2 regions of the Endozoicomonas sp. ALC020 genome follow, and region 2 is predicted to be linked to the other one. Evidence: predicted binding sites of a transcription regulator. Region 2 holds the regulator's gene; the other holds the start of a gene.
What was found. Region 2 encodes FNR, which switches genes on or off when oxygen is low (the NO sensors DNR and NnrR bind a similar motif). Its sites were predicted from a motif close to TTGATNTANATCAA; they were not measured.

Region 1 (2,655 bases), 2.6 Mb from region 2:
CCCTGACTAAAAAGGTATCCGGATTTTCCCCTAAACTGCTTTGCGGGGAAAGACCGGTACAAGTTTCTTTGAGTCAGGGCAAAATAGCTATTGTCAAGCCATCAGGGCATTTATTTCACCCGCAATGATCTCAGCCTGAGGCCCAAGAATCACCTGCAGGTTATTTTCACCCAGCTTCACCACACCTTTGGCACCCACGGCTTTCAGGCCAGCTTCATCGATCAGGTCACGATTGGCCAGAGTCAGACGCAGACGGGTGATACAGGCTTCAACAGAGGTCAGGTTGCCCTCACCGCCCAACAGTTCGATGAAACGCAGAGCACGCTCCGAACCACTGACTGCTTCAGAAGATCCTGCTGTTTCCGGCTCCTCGTCTTCGCGCCCCGGTGTCTTCAGGTTGAAAGCCCTGATAGCGAAATAGAAAACACAGAAGTAAATAACAGAGAAAGCCAGACCAATGAACACCAGGGTCACAGGCTTGGTAGCCAGCCCCCAGTTCAGAGCCATATCCAGGGCACCCGCAGAGAAACCAAAGCCATGCAGAACACCAAACATATTGGTGATTACCAGAGATAAACCTGTCAGCACGGCATGAACAGCGTAGAGACCTGGCGCCAGGAATACGAACATGAACTCCAGAGGCTCAGTGACACCGGTCAGGAAGGCAGTAGCACCGACAGACAGCAGAACACCACCTACACGGGCACGATTTTCTTTAGGCGCCGCCAGATACATAGCCAGCGCAGCAGCTGGCAGACCGAACATCATGACCGGATAGAAGCCCGCCATAAAAGTACCGGCAGTGGGGTCACCGGCAAAGAAACGAGGCAGATCGCCCGTAACTACCTCACCGGCAGCATTGGTGAATTCACCGAAGCCAAACCAGAAAACAGAGTTCACAACATGGTGCAGACCTACCGGAATCAGGCCACGGTTCAGCACTCCATAGGCAAACTGTCCAATGGGGCCAGACTCAGAGATACCATTAGCAAATGCATCAATGGCAGACTGGATGACTGGCCATACATAACCTGCTGCTACAGAGACCGCCAGAGCAATCAGACCGGTCATGATCGGAACCAGACGTTTGCCACCGAAGAACGCCAGATAGGGTGGCAGTGCCACCGCATGGAAACGGTTGTAACTATGACCGGCAATAATACCGGCAATAATGCCGCCAAAGAATGACATATCAATGTCGGCATTGATGGTCTTGGCCCCGGCAGTCAGGACAAAATAGCCAACTGCACCCGCCAGCACCGCTGCACCGGCATCGTCCTTTGACAGTCCGGCAGCAATACCCATCGCGAACAGCAAAGGCAGGTTACTGAAAATAGCGTTACCCGCTTCTGCGACAAAGGCAATATCCAGCAGGTCAGGCTGCCCAAGACGCAACAGGATTGCTGCAATAGGCAGAGTGGCGATGGGCAGCATCAATGCCTTACCCAATCTCTGCATATAGCCAAGAATGTTCAAAATAGTTACCCCTTAGATATTAACGTCACTGCACAAACCTCAATCAAAACCCCGTGGAACTCAAACAGGCAGACAGTTGATGGGCAGCGCATGGTTTGGGACGAAATGTAACCGGTCACAATGCACCAGTTCAACTGTGTTGTGAAGGTTTCGTAAAGAGATTAACCGGTTATTGACCCAGAGCAAAAAAGCAAACAGAACATGTGGCATCAGTAGTCATATATGACACACCACAATAGAGAGCACCTCAATGAGGTGCTTAAGCGATGGGAGCCAGATGTCTGTTCATTAGCTGGAATGAAACAGACGTAAAGCTCAGTACTCGGACTTTGTCACTATTGGGCTCTTGTTGTAGAACCTCAGGTAGGCCACGATGTTACTGAGCAGGAACAGCACTTCCATGACGACGGCCATCGGGGACAGGACAAGAACGTTGTGGCTCAACCAAACTACCGCACCCACCATCATGATGAGTCTCATCTCACGATCGTCTTTACTGAATGCGCCTATCGTTTGCAGGCAGGAGCCGACGAACGCCACGAGACTGATGAAAGACTCGTAGGTAACAAAGAGTGTCACACCATTGATAATCAAAAACAGGTTTCTTACCCCGGGCCGAGACGTAAAGTAACTGGTCAGATAGCGTATTGACGCAATCGTCATAACCACGGCCGCTGTGAAAGCATTGAGCAAGTAAAAGTGCGTCGCAATCAACGCTCCCGCAATAAACAGGCACAACACCACGTGTTTGCGTGTTTTGAACTGGAAAGACAACAGGTCAAACACAATAGCGATGGATACCAGGATCTGTGAAAGCGTGTAATTATCCATGTTTACAACCCTTGTTCACTCTGGCTCACCCAAGCGCAACAGTTTGATCGATTTCTAGCTCAACGAACACGCTCTTGATTGCCTCAGCGAGGTGACGAATATGCGTCTCGGTGTGATTGGGCGTTGCATTGATCCGGAAGCTCTCGGTGCCTACCTCGACGGTTGGTGAGTTGATCGACTGAATGTAAATCCCATGCTTGCTCAGCAGCAGATCGGCCGCTTGTTTGCATTTCCGGGCGTCGCCGATCTTGACTGGCAAAATGTGCGTTTCTGAGCATCCCATGATGGGAATGCCCAACTCCGCAAAAATCGCGCGCAAGAGCGCTGTATTGAACTTGAGCTTCTGGC
Region 2 (22,137 bases):
GCTACCGAGAGGCTGGTGGAGCGCGGCTATGTCTTCATCGGCATGGATCACTTTGCCCTGCCGGATGACGAGCTGGCCATTGCCCAGGAAACAGGCACCCTGCACAGAAACTTCCAGGGTTACACTACACACAGTCACTGCGATCTGATTGCCATGGGCGTCTCTTCTATCAGCAAGGTGGGCGGTGTTTATGCGCAAAACCATGTCAGCATGGAAGCGTATGAAAACTCGATCAATGAAGCCCACCTGCCAATCTACCGTGGTTTGACCATGAATCGTGACGATGAGATTCGCCAGAGTGTCATCAACGAACTGATCTGCCATTTCAAACTGAACTTTGCTGAGGTGGAAGAGCATTATGGCCTCAAGTTCAGTGACTATTTTTCTGATGCACTGGCAGCACTGAAACCTATGGCTGACGATGGTTTGCTTTCTTTGACTGAGCAGGGAATTAAGGTGGAACCCAGGGGCAAAATGCTGATCAGAAACATCTGCATGCAGTTTGATGGTTATTTTAAGCCGCAGATACAACAGCAGCAGAACCTCTATTCAAAGGTTATTTGACACTTTTCGTGTAGAAATGCGGGCAATGCACGATTTCTACTGTTTGGTTATCCTTTTAAAGGCCAGAATAGCCAGACAGCCCGGTTTTTGTGGTAACAATCAGAAAGATCGTGTGTAGCTCAGCTGAAGGCCATCACTAGTACTGCGACTGGATCGAATCGCCGTATAATTCATGCTCAGACTGGATTGCCCGGACATTGTGGTGTTGTAGCCCATACTCAGATACAACCCATTGTCGTTAATCTCCTGAGCCCGATATTCTGACGATGCATGCTGGCCGGTATTATTAACTGTGTATCTGGACTTTCCACTCAACACCGTCTGCTGCTGGTAGCCCGCAGAAAACTTCAGGGCCGAGGGGGTATCCCCGGTTTCATTCAGTAAGACAAAGTCACTGCCCAATCGTAAAATCGATTGCTCAAAAGACTGCCCGCGCACAGCCAGCGCTCCGTCAGACAAGCCTTTCTCTCTAAAGCTGTCCGACTCTGAATGATGATAAAGGAACTCAACCATAGGTGTGACGGTAAGACCATCGAGCCAGTTATCCATATCGATGTCATAACCCAGGGCACCGAAGGCATTCCAGTCGGTGCCTGAGCGATAGGCTCGAAGTCGATGACCATCGCTACCCGTGCGTTTGCTGCTGTATTGTTTGGTACCAAGAGTCAGGGCACCATCAAACTGCCATTGATCCCTCTGCCAGGACAGGAACGGACCAAAGTGAACAGACTCTATGGAGCCCGAACCCAATTTCTGCTGAAAACTGGCTGATGTTTTCCGGCTACCCAGCATCAGGCCGACAAGGGTATTTTCAGTGGCCTGAGTGAATACTCCGACATTCAGCCCGTGACTGTCGGCATTCATTCCTTCTAAACCAGGCAGTGATGAGTAATGGGATTTCGAACCATAAGTTTGTACAAAGCTGTGCCACTGACTGCTCTCACCGCTCTGCAACTTCCCGGTAGATGTTTGGTTACCGCCTTTCACAGTACGTTGATCCAGACTGGCATTATCAAGAAGAAAAGCCTGACCATTGCGGTAGAAATCCAGAATCTGACGCAGATCACTCAACTGACTGAACAGCGCCCGGGTAGTAGCCATTTCCAAGTGGCGTGAGCCATTTAACGTCGCCTGAGCACTGGGAGACGGATGAAAGAGCACTTCTCCGGCTTCAGGCAGAGACTGATCAATCAGTGACTGCAACTCACGACTGGCAGCCCCTTTCTCAACTCTGACAACCACCCATTTTTCCTGAGCACCTTTTACCCCATCGACAGGTTTTCCAGGCTTTTTCGGACTTGCAGGATCTGTCGGGATGAGACTCGAATCCGAGTCAGGTTTATGATTAACGTGCGCTTCTCCGCCTTCACCACCGCCTCCGTCACCGCCATTTTCAAGGAGCCTGAGAGTAATTTCATAAGGCTTGTCTTCACCGGGATTAAAAAAAGAGACCGGTTCAACCAATACCGGAGCAGGTTTATCATCACTGCCGTTGTCCGGGCCGTATAGCCATTGACCAAATTTGTAGGAGAGTCCGCCAAGCCCAGTCCCCAGCAGGGCCGTTCCCCCGGTCACAATTATGGCCGGATCAATGGCCAGCACTGGCAATGGCAACACAGCGGTTGCCAACAGCATGACCAAGACCATAGATAATTTGAGCGATTTTCTGGCCATAATTCCCTCCCCCGGAGTACTGATTTAATTCCTTCGGGGGACTATGACCGATTATTTTCAGGATTTGACTAACAAGGTTGTTATATTAACGGTTGTGTATTGCCCGCTTGCTAACGAAACTTTTGCATTATATTGACAGCATCTTCCTGCCGGAGCCAGTCGATAAGCTTTTGCTTCCTCTGTTCCAGCCTGACTCGCGGACTCTCTGGCCCGGTTTCTTCATCGGAAGATTCAGACCAATCCAGCTCTTCAAGCTCCCGGTCAATTTTCTCCAGCTCATCCACTGCAGAGCTCACTTGCTGGTAAAGGTAAAACTCTTCCTGATAGTCCAAATCTTCAGGCAGCTGCTGCCAGAGCGTCTCATTCTCAACAGAATCCTCAAGGCTGTCGACTTCAGACTGGGTCGAATCGTATTCTGATGGCGGATTGTCTTCATCGTCAGAGGCACAAGAAGTTAAATCGTTAAAGCCCCCTGAATAGTGATCTAAAAAATCACTATAATCCCATATCAATCCCACAGGGTCATCGAGCTGCAGACTGCCCGGGTCATTTGCCGTCGACTGCAATGACGAAAGCATGGTTATCGCTGTGGGTGAAATCGTCTGGGAGGAGTCTTTCAGCCTTCCATCCCTTCGCAGTTGATCAACAATAATGTCTTGTAGCTCGCCCATGCCCCATTCCAGCGCTTTTGTTGTTAATCCACGATATTCCAGTTCAGCGATCAGGTATGTCCGAAGGGCCATCAATTCTTTGAAGTATGCCCTTGAGCGAAGCTGTTCCTCATTCAGGGCCTGCTGCCAGCTCTCAAGAGCTTCTTCGCCAGCCAGCTCAATCTCCCAGTCTCTGGCGTCATCGTCATAATCGTCAATGCGGTGAATATAATCCAGAGGTTCGGTCAGCATGGCTTCCAGACCTGCCCCGAGACGGGTTTCATGTTCATCAACGGCAATGTACTTTTTAACCACTTCCAGAATTACCCTGGGGTAGTCTTCATCAGGAATCTCCGACAGTGGCATTTCAGAATGCTGTCGAACAAACTGCATCTTCAGCGTATTGATCTGACTGAGATAATCTGCTGACTTTTTTTGCTCCAGCAAGAGATCATCGCGCACCCGTTCCAGCGCCAGGGCTTCGGGATCTGCTTCAGCCTGAATAACAGGATGATTCTTCACTGTCATGAGAGTCCGTGACAGCTCTTTCGCTTCCTGTCTTGATGCCTGCAGCGAGGCTTCAGCAGCAACCAATTCTTCAGCAAACTTGTCTGCCTGTTCAGGGTCGCTGCCCTTTTGCAACCCATTGAGCGTTCTCAGAGCTTCAACCAGCTTAACCTGAGTTTCCAGAGTCTTGGTCTGACCCTCTATTTCCTGAACTTTCAACAGATAGTTCATATCATGGAGCTGTTCGACCTGACGTTTGAGAGCGGTCATTTCCTGTCCCGTCAGAACAACGATCTCCTGACATTCAGACTTCAGCCGGGACAAGGTCCTGGTAAACTCATCAGCATTACTTTGAAACGACTCATGAGGCGTTTGCAAATACCCCCCGAGGAGCGACAGCTGTTCCTCAATGTCCCTGAGCTTACCTTTGAGCTCTGGCAACGTCTGAACATCAGCCAGAGATTCGCTTACAAGATTGTCACTGGCACTCAGCTCTCCCTGTAATTTTTTGACATTGCCTTGTGCTTTTTCCAGCTCGTCCACGACTCGTTGATGAGCTTCTTTATCAATGCCTTCGGGTTTTGACCTGAGCAGCTCAAGCTCGTTGGTCAGGGAATCCAGTCTGAATTGCAGTTTAGCCCCGGAGTCTTCCAATTCTTTGAGCTTTAGCCTTCGCTCTTCGGACTCTATCTTGGTTGACTGCAGCTGAACGGATACAGCACTCGCTTCCTGCTTTGTGGCATTTAACTGCTCCGAGACCTGAGCGAACGCCTCTTCAACTTGCTTAAGTCTCTCACTCATTTCATGAACTGAGTCGTTTTTGCTGATCAGGTCCTGCTGTAATTTTCTGGCAAGAAGCTGACTCTGCTCAGCTTCAGATTTGGCCTGCCTGATTTGCTGTTGCCAGACTCTTCTTTTTTTCTGACCTCGTTTATTATTAAACTGAGTGACTTCTTCGAGCAGCTGCTTATTCATACTGCTCAGCGCCTGAAACTGGAGCTCCAGGTTATGCTTTTGCTCCTCAACCTTTCTTGAGTGGTTTTTGCTATTCAGCGAATCACTGGTCAGTTGATCCACGTGATCCATAGCGCTGACCACAGTCCCCTCTATGGCCTGGCTGCGCAGAGACTCATACTCTGCATTCAGGTCAAATGCCTTCTGCTCAGAGCTTTCCAGAACACTTTCTGTTTTCTGTAAAAGGTCGCGAACTTCCCTGATCTCTCTATCTCTAACCAGCACCTCTAGTCTCACCCGGTCCAGTTCGGCTCTGAGCTGTTGATTCGAAAGCTCACCCTGACTGATATTCTCCTTAAGGCCGGTATAACTTTCCTGCAACAATTTAAGCTCATTCTTTTTCTCTTCAAGCTGACGCTCTGTCAAGACGAGCGCATCCCGATCGGTCTTTTCCTGTTCCCTGAGATGCTGGATCTGCACCTCCAGCAAACCTTTTTCTTTAGCAGCGGCTGCTTCCCGTTGCTTAAAACCATTGAGCTCTGCTGTCAGCACTTTTCTGGAACAAGCCTCATGTTGCAACTGAACTCTGGTTTCCTGGAGCAGTTCCCCCTGAGCCTGCAGTTCTTTTTCAACATCCTTGAGACGCTGAGTCGACTTATGGGCTTCTACCCAACGGGCTCTGACCATCTGCTCTTCCCGGGTGAGCAGATCAATCTGCTCCCGATAAAACTGATTCTCGGAAGCGACCTTTGCTGAGTTATTGATCAACCCGGCCTTCTCTTTTTGCAATTGTTCCAGATCTGACCTCAGTTGCCTTTCCTGAATGCGTTGAGCCGCCTTATCCTTCTCCAGCTGATTCTCCAGCTCATGCTGTAACATCTGACTGCTTTCAAGCTGCATACGAACAGCATTAAGTTCATCAATGACAATCAGGTAGTCCTTATAGGTTTTGTCTTTATGCTGAATGGCAGAACTCAGCTGAGACTCCAGGAACAGTGCCTTCTCAGTAGCCCTCTCCAAATCAAGCTTTTGGGTAACCGCCTCATCAGAAACCGTCTTTACCTCCGTTTCCAGAGATCGAACTGTCTGCTGGGTTTGAAACAGCTGGTTTTGAATAGCCTGCTGATCGGCTCCTGCCTCCATCAGCATCCGCTCGGCTGCCCTGAGTCTTCTTTGCAATGGTTTAATGGTGTCTCGCTCAACGGCTTTCTTCTGCAAAATCAGTGCCTGAATGTCAGTAGTCTGATGGTTTTTCTGCCGATTCAGCCTTTCAAACTCAATATCTTTTTCTTTAATGGTTTCAGTCAGAATCCGTGCTTCATCTTCAAGCGCCTCGACCTTTTCCTGAAAAAGCTGAAGTGTCTCTTGTAACCTCAAATCCTGTTGTTTTAACTGCTGGCGATCTCTTCCCTTGTCACTGCCTTGCCTGTTCCTGAGCGCCTCACTCAGTTGTTCAACTTCATCAAGCACTTCCACCATCTCACGATCAACTTTCCTGTGCTGCTCAGTCAGTGTTTTCAACTCACCAGCCAACTCTTTTTGCTGTTTCTCCGCAGCCCTGAGTTTTTCGATTCTATGTTGCATTTGTTTAAAGTGTTCTTGCCCTGATGCCAGATCCGCTTTTCCCGGGAGCAGCTGGTCGGCCAACTCTGCTTTTCGCTGTTTCTCCAACTTCAGCGCGTCTTCTGCCTCACGGAGCCTTCTATCCAGAGCCTCTGCACGCTCAGACTCTCTTAGCTCCAGCTGTTCCCGAATGATTCTCTGGGGTTGTGCATGGGTAATGACAAAATCAGTCAGTTGCTTTGAACGTGTTTCCAGCTCGCCTGAATGGGTCCGCAGATAAAACAGGTAGCCCACCCCTGAACATACAGCCAGTCCGGCAGCAACAGGCACCGATACAGAAGCGGCCCCGGCAGCAAAAGCACCGACGACCAGAACCCCGGTTCCCTTGGCTATCGTGACAGCAATTCTGCGGCCATCCCAGATCGCACTTTTTTGAAGCCGGATACGATGCGCCTCTTCAAGCTCAGCACACTCGGCCTCTTCGAGCTTTAATGCCCTGAGTTCCTCAATTGTCAGCTCACCCTTTCTGGCCATCAGGATTTGCTTTTCCTGTGGTGAAAGATCATTGAACGTCAAATCCTCAGCGGCAACGAGTTCCTCAAAGGTTCGAGGTTCAGCCACTTGCACGGTTGGAGTAAACAGAATCCCTGTCACTGAGCTGAGCAGACTCATGGCGTAAATCTCCCTGATTTACGAAATTGTATTCAGTACAGTTATCGACACATTGGCGCTGAAGAACATCTTTCTTGCATCATAGGTATTGATAGCGTTCACAGCCTTCTCATCAAGCTCAATGACTTAACTGCCAGGCAACTGATCAAGTACAACATTTTTTTAGTGCGGACTTATCGCAACCCAGTAAGGATTTTCCGAAAAAGCCTTAAGTATGAAGGAATTACGCTTTAGTCTCGGAAAGCACAGACTTACACTTTGGTAGCATTTTCAATAGAATCGTCAGCGATTTCGCCAATACGACTTTGAGGCCACTCAATGACGTCAAAGCCCAATGTACGACAACCTGGCCATGTGGCCTGCAGAGACTGCAGTCTTAGCTCCCTCTGCCTACCTCTGGCATTGAATCTACAAGACATTGACCAGCTTGATCGCATCATCAAGCGAAGCCGCCCTCTCAAGAAGGGGGAACACCTGTTCCTGGAAGGAGACCGGTTTACCAGCGTCTTCGCTGTCCGTTCCGGGGCCTTAAAAACTTATACCGCCACCAATGAAGGTGAGGAACAGATTACGTCTTTCTATCTTCCCAGTGAGATATTGGGCCTGAGTGGTCTCGATACTGACGTCTACCCGGTCTCTGCTCAGGCCATGGAAACCACCATGATCTGTGAAATCCCCTTTGACCAGCTGGAAACGCTATCCGACCGATTCCCGGAGTTGCGTCGTCATATGATGCGCCTGATGAGTAAGAAGATTCGTGAAGATCAGCAGATGATGATGCTATTGTCCAAGAAAAACGCTGATGAAAGAATTGCGACCTTCCTGATCAACCTGGCCAGTCGTTTTCGTCGCAGAGGCTTCTCATCCCAGTCATTCCGCCTGTCCATGTCCCGCAATGAAATGGGCAATTACCTGGGACTGGCTGTAGAAACCGTTAGCCGGGTATTTACCCGGTTCCAGAAAAACGATCTGATCTTCGCAGTGGGCAAAGAAATTGAAATCCGTGACCCGATTCAATTATGCTCCCTGGCGGGTGGAAAGTCTGTCGGTTTGGAACAGATTATCTCCTCCGCATAAGCGCACCAGGAACGGACATTAAGGGAAAGATATGATCGTTGACGAAGCTTATCTGAAAGCACAGATTAGAACCGTTTCTGACTGGCCAAAGCCCGGCATTCAGTTTCGGGATGTGACCACTCTCTTCGAGAACCCCAAAGCCTGGCGGTCGGTCATGGACAGCCTCATTCATCGCTATATGGATGTTGAGTTTGACCGGATCGGCGCTCTTGATGCGCGGGGCTTCCTGATAGGCTCTGCATTGTCATATGCCCTGAACAAACCACTGATCCTGTTTAGAAAAAAGGGAAAGCTGCCCTACAATACTGTCGCTCAGGATTATGAACTTGAGTACGGGAAGGCAACGCTTGAAGTTCATGCAGACACTATTAAGAAAGGCGATAAAGTCATTCTGGTTGACGACCTGATTGCTACAGGTGGCACTTTGCTTGCGGCCGGTCAACTGGTCAGACAACTGGGCGGACAAATTCTGGAAGCAGCTGCCATTATGGATCTTCCAGACCTTGGTGGTTCAAAGATACTAAATGAAGCAGGAATTCCTGTCTTCTCACTGTGTGAATTTGAAGGGGAGTAGTCTCCTTCTTTTCTTTCCCGGCACCCCACGCCTTTCAACGCCTTCGCAACTTTCAGGTATTCAGTTTTATCGGAAAATGACTATCAGGGGCTGCTGTGGTTTTCACACCCGAAGTATGCCCTGGTTAAATTATGCTGTACTTAAGAATTTTCTGAGTGCTACGATAATCTGAATAATGAAAACAATGCTCTAAGACAAAGGAAATCCCGATGGGTATTTGTGCAAAGGAGCTGCGCCACTACGTTGTTCGCCCGACCCTGAAGCATTTAAAAATGTGGAGTCCTACGGCAGAAAATCTGCTGCTGGGAACAGCTGCCAGAGAATCCGGACTGGGTTTTCATCTTAAACAGGAACACCATCAGGCTCTGGGAATTTTTCAAATCTCGCCCAGAATGCATCGCAATATCTGGGACCATTATCTGGCGAAGAAATCCGACCTTTCCAGTTTGATCCGGGGACTGGCCAGCCAGAGAGAATTTCTGGCTCATCCGCATCTGGAATTAGCGACCAATCTCTCTTACGCTACCGCCATTGCCTGGATGATTTATTATCGAATCGATAAGCCAATCCACAAGGTGCCCCACGATGACGTCTATGCCTTGGGTAAGCTTTGGCATAATTACTACCACCGTCACCACCCCGGCCCCATTGAGAGCTTTGTGGACAGTTACAAGGCTTTAATAACGAATTCTATGGAAGAGTCAGTGTCAGAGAGTCTGAAGACTCCCTAACGCTGTCAGCTGGCACGATCCCGCTTTTCTGCACATTTGATGCAAAGATCGGCGTAAGGCATAGCTGCCAGACGGGCTTCAACTATCTTGTCACCGCAGCCGGTACAGAAGCCGTAATCATCATGATTCATACGATCCAATGCTTTGTTTATCAGATTAAGTTCAGCCCGGGCATCATTACCCAGCTGATCAATAACCTCATCATTTTCCCTCTCCTGCGCCTGCTCCGACCAATCGGCATTGGCTCTGCGAGTCATATCTTTATTGATGTTTCCGAGCCGGATATTCAACTCGTCTCTGCGAGATAATAACCAGACTCTCAGTTTCTCGTAATCAGCCATGGAAGTCCCCTGAATAAATGTCCACGATTATTCTGTGTATAAACGACTGGAACCTGTGTCCCTGCGCATTTTGTCCATTAGATAAGCATAGCTTCACTTAACCATATTTCGACAGCTCATTCACAATAGCAGCCGTCAGCCCTGTGAGTTCGGGAGGTAACTAATTGGTTAGGTACTTATAGCTGCTGCTGTCATTATCCCTGATGCCTATCGTGAAACCTTTGATTATAATGTTGTGAATTTTCGGGATCTTGCCCGTTTCACCATTATCCAGAGCAGTAAGTCACCCGGTTTAACCGCCCCCTCTAAGGGCCTTAAATGAAGTTGGGTACTTTCAGAGACAAGACAGAACCAAAATGCAGAGCCAAACAAAAAGCGCAAAAACCCACTTCAACAAACTACAGAAACGCCTGAGACGAGAGGTAGGTCGGGCCATCGCCGAATACAACATGATTGAGGACGGCGACCGCATCATGGTCTGTCTGTCCGGGGGTAAGGACAGCTATACCCTGCTGGATATTCTGCTGAACCTGAAGACTTATGCGCCGGTCAATTTTGACCTTATCGCAGTCAACCTTGATCAGAAACAGCCTGGCTTTCCTGAACATGTACTGCCTGATTATCTGGAAACCCTGGGTATTGAGTACCGCGTTGTTGAGGAAGATACCTACTCCATCGTCAAAGAGAAGGTGCCTGAAGGCAAAACCACATGCGCACTCTGCTCTCGGCTGCGCCGAGGCATCCTCTACCGCACGGCCAGCGAACTGAAAGTCACCAAGATTGCCCTGGGCCATCATCGGGATGATATTCTGGAAACCCTGTTCCTGAACATGTTCTATGGCGGCAAGATGAAAGCCATGCCGCCCAAACTGGTCAGTGACGACGGTCAGCACACGGTAATCCGTCCTCTTGCCTTCTGCCGTGAAAAGGATATTGTCCGTTTTTCCGAGTTTAAGGCATTCCCGATTATTCCCTGCAATCTCTGCGGCTCTCAGGAAAACCTTCAGAGGCAGGCAATCAAGGCTATGTTCACCGAGTGGGACAAACGCTTCCCCGGCAGAATGGAGAGCATGTTCAGAGCTCTGAGGAACGTAGCGCCCTCCCATCTGGCAGACAGCTCACTGTTTGATTTCAACAATCTGTCGGCGGATGGTCAGCCTGTTAAGGATGGAGACACTGCGTTTGACCCGGTGGATGTACCTCTGTCCTTCAGGGATGAAAACGATGAAGAGGAAAAGCCTGAACAAGCTTCCATTGTGAATATTGTTAACCTCTGACACGCACACTCTTGGCTTTGCTTTGGCCAGGTTCTTGAATCACTCCAGGAACCTTGCTGATGCAACACGCCTTCCCTGGCTCGTTACTTTTATCCAACCCCTCCGGTATTCACCGGAGGGTGCTGCCTGCTGCTGAGGCATCAGCAATATAAGTGCAATCAATGGCTACACTATTGCTCTGGGCAGACTAGTGGCCCGTTAGAGGCTTTTCCAGATCGTACTTCAACAAATCATTACTCTCAATCATGGATACCAACTCTTCTATATAATCAATACCTCTGGAGGAATAGGCATAAAGTCCCTGTGCCAGTACCGGCCCGGTAACCGGGTGTCCCATGGATTTTCTTTTTGAACGCAGCTCCCTCAAACCCTCATAATGATGGCTGGTATTGAGGTTATGCATATACGACCGTACCGATGCCTCCAATGAAGAAAACTTCCTGACTTCGTAGGTCGCACCTTCCGGACGCTCACCAGGAACAACACCACAGCCCAGAGTAAAACACCACTGGCCAAAGTAGTTGTTGGCTTCAACGGCAAACCTTGAAGTCCCCCAGGCCGACTCGTTAGCCGCCTGCACCAGAGCAAGCGATACCGGGATCTCGTCCGCCCTGTGCAGCAGGTCGTCATAAAGCGCATCACTGACTTTAAGCTCTTCATCCACTCTGAACTTTCGGGCCATGTCCAACAGCCACTTTTCTTCGCTTTCATGCAGAGCCGATTTTTCCCTGAGCATCTTAACTTCCTGACGAATACCCGCCAGACGCTCATTCTCTTCATCAACCATTTGCTTCACGTGGGCAAAGAACTGACTTTTCTTCTTATTGACGTCCTCAATGGCAGCAAAGTCGGGAATATTCTTTTGAGCCTTTTTTTCAACCTTGACTTCCTCCCTGGTGACCTTTTGCACCTGTTCTATTGCGGGCTCTTTAACAGGCTGAAAATCTCTGTTGTACCCGCTTCCCAGAGCAACGAGCCCTGCCAGCAGTAAAAGAAACAAACGATCAATTCTAGTCATCATGGTCTATGTCATTCTCCTGAGCCCGTCCGGCAAAAACGAAACTATTTAGACACTACTTTTTAACAAAAACGGCTTCGCCTGAAGTCATGTAATCATTCCGGAGTTCTATGATACTAACCGTTTAGTCTCACAATCCACCAAACCAGCGAACTGAACCAGACAGTCATGCCGAAGCCTTTATGAGACTGATAAACGAGGAAATAATTGCCCTATTATTCAATAAAAGAACCTGTATTGGGACGATATTACTTTACTTCGTATAAGAAATATGTAAACACTGAAGTCAAGGCTATCGAACGATCCTGTTGAACAGGAAGAGCCGATGCCTGTCACAGTGAATAATAACAACATATTAGCCGCTGTTTTGTAGCTGATAACTTAGCAAAACGTAAGGATTACCAGCTACTGGTACAGCCATAACGGAGGTTGCACCATGATATTAAGTCACTTTTGGGGGCTTCTCTTTCGTCCGAAAGAAGAGTGGACCGATATTCGGGAGCACCCTCCCGGCATTATTCGCCTTTACCTGGGTCAGGTCATATGGCTGGCTGCCCTGCCAGCGGTCTGTACTTATCTGGGGACGACTCGAACCGGCTGGACAGTCCCGGGCAGTGATCAGGTCGTCAAGTTAACGGAAACCAGTGCTGCTTTCATGGCATTTTTTGCCTGGCTGGCCATACTGGCGGGCGTTGCCGTTATGGGTGCATTCATCCAATGGATGGCAGAAACCTTTGGCAGCAAACCCAACATGACACAGAGTGTTGCGTTTAGCTGTTATACCGCTTTACCACTCTTTCTGGCGGGCCTGTGCGGGCTTTATCCCTCTATCTGGCTGACTATTGTTGCTGGCACTATCGCCATGACCTGCTCAGCCCTGATTCTGTATTCCGGTTTGCCAACCTTTATGCAGATACCTAAGGAGCAGGGGTTTGTCTATGCCAGTTCTGTGCTTTGCATCGGGCTGGTTGTTCTGGTCTCGATTATGATCACTACCGTGATCTTCTGGGGTATGGGTGTAAGCCCCGAATACATTCAAGTTTACTGAAGTTCAGCGCCAAGCCAGATGAATTAAGCTGTATCATCTGGAAGCGATGCCTTGATGAAACCTGCCTGATTATTCCAATAAACCCACTGTACAGATACAATCCCTCTGCTATCCTCCCATGAGTTTTCCAAGTCAGCCTGTTTATGTCGAATATACAATGCCCCTATTTGCCTACCGTTGAGTTACGGGTCAGTGAGCTTTACTGCCTGGCCGAGCGGCATTTTCTTAAACGATTTCCACGCCCCCGGATCAGTCTGAGTTTAAGAGGCGAAACGGCCGGACAAGCCTGGACCGAAAAAAACCTGCTTCGTCTGAACAAACAACTGCTCAAAGAAAACCAGGAACATTTTCTGAAGCATACCGTGGGTCATGAAGTCGCACACCTCATTGCCCACCAACTGTTTGGCGGAAAGATCCGCCCCCATGGCAGAGAGTGGCAATTGATTATGCAAGAGGTGTTCAGACTCCCGGCCCGGAGAACCCACAGCTACAACACCAGCAATGCCAGCAAAAGACCATTCCTATACAGTTGCAGCTGTGCAGGAAAGACCATCCCGCTCAGTTCCATTCGCCACAACAGGGCCGTAAGAGGTGCAGTCTATTTGTGCGCCCAGTGTCGAGAACCTTTGAAATTCGTTGAGAAAATCAACGTTTGATGATCAGTGCTTCAGGGGGAATTGCGGATCAATTATCGTTAAATTTTTTAAAATACAATAAGTACTCAGCCATACGGAATCGAATATTTCTGGCTTATTGGACAGGTGCTCTGCAAGGCGCAACAACGGGAACATAGCAAGCTATGTGACCAGAGTTGCAACGCATCACGACTGCATGGATGCAGGAGCTAGAGCAACGCAGGAGCAGTTGCCGCGAGTGCCTGAACAATAAGTCAGAAAATATGATTTCGTATGGTTGAGTACTTAATTGTTGTATCTATCCATTGTACAAGTTAGAGTTCATCCGTTAGCTAATGTTAGCAACCAAAGAATGTACGAAAAAATAATAATATGAAAAATCGTAGAACCCCCCTGGCACAAATGCAGCTAAACGTTGCAAGGCATCCCGATAAGGTCTGGCTTAATCAGCCTGACAACAGGCAATGGACTTCTTACACTTGGGGGGAAGCTGACGAGCAAGCCCGCAAGATCGCTCAAGGTCTTTTATCCAATGGAATATCAAAGGGCGATAAAGTCGCCATCATCGCCAAAAATTCAGCCGAATGGTATATTGCTGATTTAGCCATCATGATGGCAGGCCTGATCAGTGTGCCGATATACCCAACAGCTGGGGCAGACAACATAAAATATGTGCTTGAGCACAGTAATGCAAAGGCTATTTTTGTTGGCAAACTGGACAGCACTGAAGCCCTTTCAGAAGCAATGCCAGATGACTTTCTCAGCATCTCATTTCCATACCCTACACTTGATTGCAAAGAGCAGTGGCTTGACTGGTTGAATAATTATGAGCCACTAAAAACACTCCATAATCCGGATATCGACGATCTATTTTCTATTATCTATACCTCAGGCAGTACAGGCCTTGCCAAAGGCGTCATGATCAGCCAGAGAAATGTAGCTTCTTCGGCCATGGCTGGAGGTGAGAAGTTTTTAACAGGTCAAGAAAGACGGGTAATGTCATATTTACCCCTTGCCCACATTACTGAGCGATGCGTTGTTGAACTCCCATCAATTTATTACTCTGCCGAGATTTTCTTTGTCGAGTCCTTAGATACTTTTGTCGATGATGTTCGCTATGCACGCCCCACTGCTTTTTTATCAGTGCCCAGATTATGGACTAAGTTTCAGTCACAAATTCTGGCCAAAATGCCCAACAAAAAGCTACAAACTCTTTTGAAAATCCCCATTATCGGTAAATTAGTAGCAAAGAAAATTCGCACTGCTCTGGGCCTGCAGGAAGCTAAAATTTTCGGCTCTGGTAGCGCACCTATCTCTCCAGAGGTTTTGAAGTGGTTCCAAAAGTTGGGTATTCGTATTAGCGAAGGCTGGGGTATGACCGAAACCTCAGGCTTATCATGCAGCAACATCCCTTTCAAACCCGATGATATTGGCACAATAGGCAGCCCTCAATCTTGTGTCGAAATGTCACTTTCCGAGCAAGGAGAAGTGTTGATTCGAGGAGAAGCGGTATTTAAGTCTTACTACAACAATCCTGAAGCAACAGACGCTGCCTTTGAGAACGGCTGGTTTAAAACAGGTGATAAAGCTGAAATAACCTCTGAGGGTTCATGGAAAATCATTGGTCGGGTTAAAGAACAATTTAAAACCAGCAAAGGCAAATATGTTTCTCCGGTACCTATCGAGTCGAGCCTCGGTCGTAACCCGGATATCGAGCAGGTCTGTGTTATGGGGATTGGGCGCAAACAACCTATAGCAATGATTGTGCTGGGAGAAGGCGCTTCAAAAGATCGTGACCAGCAAAAAGAACAATTGGTCAGCACGATGACATCGGTTAATAATGAGCTGGAGGCTCATGAAAAGCTGGATCATATCATAGTCGCCAAAACGACCTGGAGTATTGAGAATGAAATGCTCACTCCAACACTGAAGCTAAAGCGGGATGAGCTTGAAAAGGAATATGGTCATTTTTTAACTCTGAAACATGACTCAGAAGTTATTTTTGAAGAGGAAATAGGCAGTTAAAAAGTGAAAGGTACAGTCTATTTATGTACCCAGTTTCGACAGCCTTTAAAGTTCGTTGAGATAATCTGCGTTTGAAGACCATTGCTTCCAGGGCAATTAAAGAGAGGTAAAACCTCTGTTTTTTGGGAGTGAGCCTCTCTTACATCGAAGCAATGATCGCGCGACCCGTTAGCCCGGCTGCCAATAAAACCCTGACCTTTTGAACAGGCCCCTCAGTGAGCTTCTCGCCGCTCCAGTAATCGTACCAATAAAGAGGGTGATCGGAGGTCAATGTCACCTCCCTGGCATTCTCGTTGTAGTTAAATAAACAGTGGAGTTTTTTACCCTCTGTTAATGCCAGAGAAGCGTGATGTAAAGACAGTGAAGTAAATTGAGCGGCGTCTTGACTATAACGATGGCGCAGTATCAATTTGCTTAACGTCGTTTTAGCAAACGGAGTAAGATCAGGCAGCGGATCGCCCGAAAGCAGAAGCCCGCCACTGGCGAGTAATACATTGCGATGAAAGTCATAATTACAGGGATCCGTTGATTGATTAGCAAGCGAAACAAAGGTGCCGCAATCAGGATCAATCTGCCACAATTTACGATGCTGCCAACTACGATGGAAGGTTTCTTTCGCAATTTGCTCAAACCGCTGAGCGCTCCGCTCCACATCGTCCGAGACTCTCATGGCATCAACAAGTCCTAAAGACGGCCACATGGGTGCGTTACACCCAAGTAAAAGAGCATCCTGAGCGCCCTTCGCTATTGCCTCCATACCCATTCGGTACGCCTGCACTCCGGTGACGCCTCTCTGATAACGTTTTCCTTTGAGCGTTCCCCAGTAATTGGCATCAAGTTTAAACAGCTCAACACCCCACTCTTCTCGCATGGTTTTGACTATGTGAGTTAGATGAGCCTGTACCTCGGGGTTCGATGTATCCAATACGTACCAGGGGGTACAACGCCAACCTCCGTAGGTCACATCTTCGGCCTTGAGGAGATCACCGTTATGATGGCGAACAAACCACGATGGATTCTGTTTAAACACTTCTGACTCAGGCTGAGCAATAAAAGGAGCAAGCCAAATCGCCGACTTTTTTCCTTTGCGCTTGATATCCGCTATTAATTCTTTCACTCCTCCAGAAAATTTATCCGACGGAGTCAACCAGTCGCCCATAAATGCCTGATAACCATCATCCAACAGTACCCACTCCAGATCGCTGAGATCTCCCGTCATTACATTCAGATTCTGGCGGATATTGTCCTCGGTGACATCAGTATAATAGACATACCAGGAACACCAGCCAATGGGGGCTGGTTGCACAACGCCTGCCCTTACGGGGTGATGCTGAGCAATCAACCCTGCGTATTCCTGATAAAGTTGGGGTAAAGAGCCTCCAGTTAGCACGACGACAGATTCCAACTCTCTGCTGCCCCAGTCCTGAGGAGAAGTTCCTTCCCCATCGATAGAGGCTGAGACCAAAACACCTCTCTCACCACTGACTATTTCGAAGTAGCCCGCATAGCGATGACAACAGGTAAAACCAAACAGGGTGTACTCCACTGAATCGTCTACAACCAAGTAGTTGTAGTAACGCTTTCCCTGCTGCTCTCCATAAATCCGGTAACTACTGCTGTTATCCGGACATCGACCAATATCAACCGGTTTGTCGTACGTCCCGGTGGTTTGCGCCAACATCTGAAATCCATCACCCAGCAAAGTCGCACTATGACCAAAATCAAACTCACTGGTGAATAGCTGATAGTTGTCCGGTATTGGATCGTTATGTAAACCGATATAGTGAAAGGTCACCTGGTTTTCACGAGCTTCATCCAGTAGGTCTGGATTTGCCAATGTGATTTCTCTGTGACACGGTAGATGAATGCTATGAGACATAAGAACCTGCTAAAGCCGATAAAAAGAAAACCGATAGCGTGATTCGAAAAGCACCCATACTCCAGCATAGAAAAAAATACCCGGATCAAACAGTCGAAACAACAAACCCGGATATTAACTCTACAAAGGTCTGCCCATATTTTTCCAGCTTATACTCACCCACCCCTGAAATATGAGACAGAGCTTCCAAACTGGCGGGTTTAACCGCTAACATTTCATAGAGTGTTTTGTCATTAAAAATGACATAAGCAGGAACACCCTGCTCTTCCGCCAGCTCTTTACGACGCGCTCTCATGGCTTCCCATAATGGACGATCATGGTCGTCAATAATAACTCTGCCCTGATCCACTCTCCGGGTTTTGCGTGCTGCACTCTCAGAGGCGTATTCAAAGCGATCCTGACGGAGCAATAATCGCTCACTACCTTTGAGCAGAGGACGGCATTTTTCATTCAATTTGAGAGCCCCATGCCCTTCTACATCAACATTTATATACCCTCTGGACACCAACTGCCGGAAAATTGAGCGCCACTCACTCTGTTTGAATTCACTACCTATACCAAAAGTGCTTATCCGTCGGTGACCAAATTGACTGACTTTGGCCGTTTCTTTGCCAAGCAGAACGTCGACCAGATGAGAGACTCCAAACATTTGCCCGGTCCGGTAAACACAGGAAAGGGCTTTTCTGGCGGCTTCCGTACCATCCCAGGTCGTCACCGGCTCCAGACAAAGGTCACAGTTGCCACACTTATCTTTCAAGGGTTCATCAAAATACTCCAGCAACACCTGACGGCGACAACCCGTTACTTCACAGAGAAACAACATGGCCTCCAGCTTTTGCTGCTCAATTCGCTGAATTTCAGGCGCTGCGGTAGAATTCGACTGAATCTGTCTCAGCAACATGACGTCCTGAAGACCATAAACCATCCAGGCAGTAGCCGGGAGTCCATCACGACCGGCCCGACCGGTTTCCTGATAATAAGCTTCGATACTTCTTGGCAGGTCCAGATGAGCAACAAAACGAACGTCAGGCTTATCAATCCCCATTCCGAATGCCAGGGTAGCAACAATAATCATGCCGTCTTCGTTGAGAAAACGATGCTGATTATTCTTGCGATCGTGAGCTGTCATACCGCCATGATAAGGCAGTGCTTTTCGGCCCTGGGCATTCAGCCAGGCAGCAGTATCCTCCACCCGTTTTCTGGAAAGACAGTAGACTATGCCCGAATCATCAGGGTGCTCTTTTTCCAGAAATCTCAACAATTGCTGCTTACCCTGCTTCTTCTGACTGATGCGGTAAAAAATATTGGCCCGGTTAAAGCTGTCAACAAACACCCTGGCCTGCGCCAGACCCAGACGTTCGATAATTTCCTGTCGGGTTCGTTTGTCTGCTGTGGCGGTCAGGGCAATTCTGGGAACCGTTGGAAAACGTGTTTTCAGTACCGAGAGCTGCAGATATTCAGGCCTGAAATCGTGCCCCCATTGCGACACACAGTGAGCCTCGTCAATAGCAAACAGAGAAATCTGTATCCGATCCAGCTTCCTTAGCATCATTTCAGTCATCAGACGTTCGGGAGCAACATAGAGCAGGTCAATATGCCCGGTGAACAGCTCCTGCTCTATTCGGTACTGCTCTTCCATGGAAATGCCCGAATTCAGGCTTTCGGCCCGAATACCTATCTGCTTGAGATTACGGATCTGATCTTCCATCAGGGCAATCAGAGGGGACACAACAATAGCTGTACCCGCCATAACCAGAGCCGGTACCTGGTAGCAAAGTGACTTACCACCGCCAGTAGGCATAAGGACCAGCGCGTCACGCCCTTCTGTGACCTCTCTGATGACCTCTCCCTGGAAGCCACGGAAAGATTCGAACCCGAAAGTATTTTGCAGAACATTCAGAGCAGGATCAGTCATTACAGTCCAATGCACATTTAAACGACGGTGATTAATTAGATAAGAAAAGACAAACCAGTATACCATCAAACTGAGGACCTGACCGAGAATAGACAGGAATCTTTCAGAAAACTACTGTAGACTCCCCGGTTTTCATTCATACCGGATTCTCTTTAAATGCAGGACATCTGTTCTACTCTGGAGCCGCTGCTGAACAGGTATGCGGATGAGGAAGGTTTTACTTTCCACGCCATCCATGGCTTCTATAGCGCCATGGCTATCGTCCCGTTCGAATTGAAGACCGATGTGCGTAATGAGATTCTGTTTGGCACTCGGGTAACACTCTCCGGGGAAGATTCAGCCCTTCTGGAACAGGCTCTTGATCAGTTGTCACGAGCGATAGATCGACAGTTCAATGAAGAAGAAGGCTTTGAGCTTTCCTGTGAAGAATTTGCCGACCCGAATGATGAAGACCTGCTGGACTGGTGCTGCGGTTTTCTTCAGGCTCATATGATGACGGAAGAAGAGTGGTTCCGAGAGAATGAACAGGAAGTCAGTGAACTGTTGCTCCCGGTCATGCTCGGCTCTGGTCTGTTTGACGACGAGCCTGAGTTCGAAGCTATTCTGGAAGACGAAAAGCTGACTGAAGATATGTGCAGCCAGATACCTGAGGTGTTGATGGAGCTTTATCTGATGTTTAACTCTCCAGAGGAGGCCAGCGGCAAGCCGCCAGCCAATAAGTTAAAATCAGCCCGCAAGGCCCCACCGCGCAGGCACCGGTAACATAGTCTGCACTGCTCAAGAAGGAAGTGAACAGTGCTTCATGCTATTGTACCGCCTTTATGAAATTTATCGGTGAATTCAAAAGGAGGCCGCCACTTGATTGGATTCACTGTCTGCTTTGACCCAGACTTCCACCCGGCGGTTTCTTATTTTACTGGCCAGACTCTCTGCTGAAGACAATGCCATATACTGACCGTAACCCCGGTACTGGATTTTCTTCCGTGGAACTCCAGCCTTGACCAGAGCTCTTCTGACCACATCAGCCCTGAGCTTAGCCAAAAGATCTGAATTTCTCGATTGCGCCCTCTGATCTGCGAAACCAATTAACAGAACCTCGCCTGGCTGTCGATCAATGAAACGCGCCAGCCTTTCAATATCATTGATAGCCTTGTTATCAAGCTGGGCACGCCCCTGAGCAAAGCGGAAATTAACAGACGCACGGTCAAACTGGTCAACAATCCGCTGATAATCCTCTGGTGCAGACTGCACATCAGGGCTCATCAGCTCAACCGCCTGATGAACATAACCAACAGAAGCTACGACAGGTTGTGCCTGATCGCTGGTTGCAAAACGGAGAAAGTCGAGAGCATCAGGATCAGCGTCCTTTTCTGGCAGATACATATAAAGACGGCGACTCAGAACATAATCTTCCGTCGAAACATGCAGCAGCTCAGGCTTCAATGCTCTGTCAGTGCCTTCAGAAACCATCAATGGTCTGGCTCGACCAATGGTATTCAGGCTGACAAAACCAATGCCCCCCGGGGTCGATGCCACCTTGTCAGAGACATCGGCATTGGACTCAAAACGCATGGCAGTTGGGTCGAGCTGGTATTTTTTGGCCAACACGAGGTTTTTGAAAGTATCCCAGGTTCCCGAACGATCATCGCGGGCAAACAGCGAAACCGGCAGATCGGCCCCTCCCAATTCTTTCCAGTTCTTCACTTCACCAGAAAAAAGACGGGCAATATCTTTGATATCCAGCTTGTTAATACTGTTACCCGGATTCACAATAATCGCCAGACCGTCAATGCCAACAACATACTCTGCTTCCAGACTGCTGAAATCGCCCATGCCAGACAACATGGCCTGCTCTTTAGTCTTTATCGGTCGTGAAGCGGCGGCAATCTGTCCTTTCCCGCTGGCCAGTGCTTTAAAACCACTGGATGAACCATGTGCAGCAATAAAGATGCTGACCAATTGACCCTTAGCGGGTAAAAAGCCAGTCACTTTGACCTCATTATCCAGACCGGTCGGGAAAACACCTACGCCTTCTGCCCCCAGATACTTCAGATAGGACTCAGCTAATGATGGCCCTAATCTGGCACCCACAGTATTTGAGCCATGAATCGAGAACAATAATTCTTCTTGAGCCTGAGCGCCAAAAGAAACAAGAGATAAGAATGAATAAAACAGCAGAGATCGGAATGTTGTTATTGTCATGAGTAAATTTCAGAGCACACTTCTAATTTTTCGGTGAGTCTATCGGCGAATTATGACAGAAATATGACACCCATTAACGATAAACGCCTGTCAGCGCCGCTTGACCCTGACTCTGTGGAAAATGTTACATAGCCTTTTATACTGCAAGAATCAGGGAAGATTCTCAGGAGAGAGGTTGTGGGCAATACAATTAATAACGGCGGGACTTCTTCAATAGGCCATTCTCAAACAGCGGGCGCTGATCCACAGAATTCAATAACCAAGACAGTCAAGGTCAACGGTAAGCTCTACAATTGCAGTGCTTCGAAAGTCTGGGGTTTGAGAGTTGCACGGGAAGTTCTCGGTGTTCACGGTCTGGTTAAACCCGTCTATGACCACTTCCATGGCAAGTTGCATGAACATCTCGCTGATAATACAGCGACCCCATCAAAAGCGCCTTCAACACCGCTCTCAGAAAGAAGCACCCGCCCACTGCCCAAGCTTCCCAACCAGATGAACGAGCAACCCAGGACCCATTCTAAACCTGCTAATACACCACTTGCAGTCAGAAACAGCAGTCCTGAAACCCAACCGGCTAAAGCCCTGAAAGCACCGGAAATCATTAAAAACCTGGAGCATGGCAAATTTGAGGATAAATCCGGCTTCTCACTCAACAAGTTCTCGGAAGCCGTCCAACAGCTCTCTACTCCGGATATCAAGGAATTGATCTTTCAACTTAGCCAAAAGGACGACCCTGGTTATGATACGATCATGCAAGAAGTACGAGAGATTTATGCTGAAAGAAAAGTCACCGAGGGGCTGAAAGAATTTGGTGATAATGTGCAGGGTCTC

Region 1: nagE (N-acetylglucosamine-specific PTS transporter subunit IIBC) is a predicted target of FNR. The motif match lies at 1,649-1,662, and genes of this name have one in related genera.

The regions. Positions count from the first base shown of each region.
Region 1 is NZ_CP184830.1:45,118-47,772, forward strand. Features, by position in the region: gene nagE (N-acetylglucosamine-specific PTS transporter subunit IIBC) at 94-1,476, opposite strand; gene ACOJUO_RS00155 (YgjV family protein) at 1,792-2,307, opposite strand; gene hemA (5-aminolevulinate synthase) at 2,333-2,655, opposite strand, start outside.
Region 2 is NZ_CP184830.1:4,464,878-4,487,014, reverse strand. Features, by position in the region: gene hemN (oxygen-independent coproporphyrinogen III oxidase) at 1-564, shown strand, start outside; gene ACOJUO_RS17145 (autotransporter outer membrane beta-barrel domain-containing protein) at 664-2,238, opposite strand; gene ACOJUO_RS17140 (hypothetical protein) at 2,349-6,584, opposite strand; gene fnr (fumarate/nitrate reduction transcriptional regulator Fnr) at 6,903-7,661, shown strand; gene ACOJUO_RS17130 (adenine phosphoribosyltransferase) at 7,696-8,235, shown strand; gene ACOJUO_RS17125 (hypothetical protein) at 8,445-8,966, shown strand; gene ACOJUO_RS17120 (TraR/DksA family transcriptional regulator) at 8,972-9,307, opposite strand; gene ttcA (tRNA 2-thiocytidine(32) synthetase TtcA) at 9,664-10,584, shown strand; gene ACOJUO_RS17110 (glucosaminidase domain-containing protein) at 10,772-11,605, opposite strand; gene ACOJUO_RS17105 (Yip1 family protein) at 12,039-12,650, shown strand; gene ACOJUO_RS17100 (SprT family zinc-dependent metalloprotease) at 12,794-13,306, shown strand; gene ACOJUO_RS17095 (AMP-binding protein) at 13,658-15,310, shown strand; gene ACOJUO_RS17090 (glycoside hydrolase family 36 protein) at 15,450-17,147, opposite strand; gene recQ (DNA helicase RecQ) at 17,275-19,104, opposite strand; gene ACOJUO_RS17080 (YecA family protein) at 19,261-19,866, shown strand; gene ACOJUO_RS17075 (substrate-binding domain-containing protein) at 19,945-21,306, opposite strand; gene ACOJUO_RS17070 (tyrosine-protein phosphatase) at 21,484-22,137, shown strand, end outside.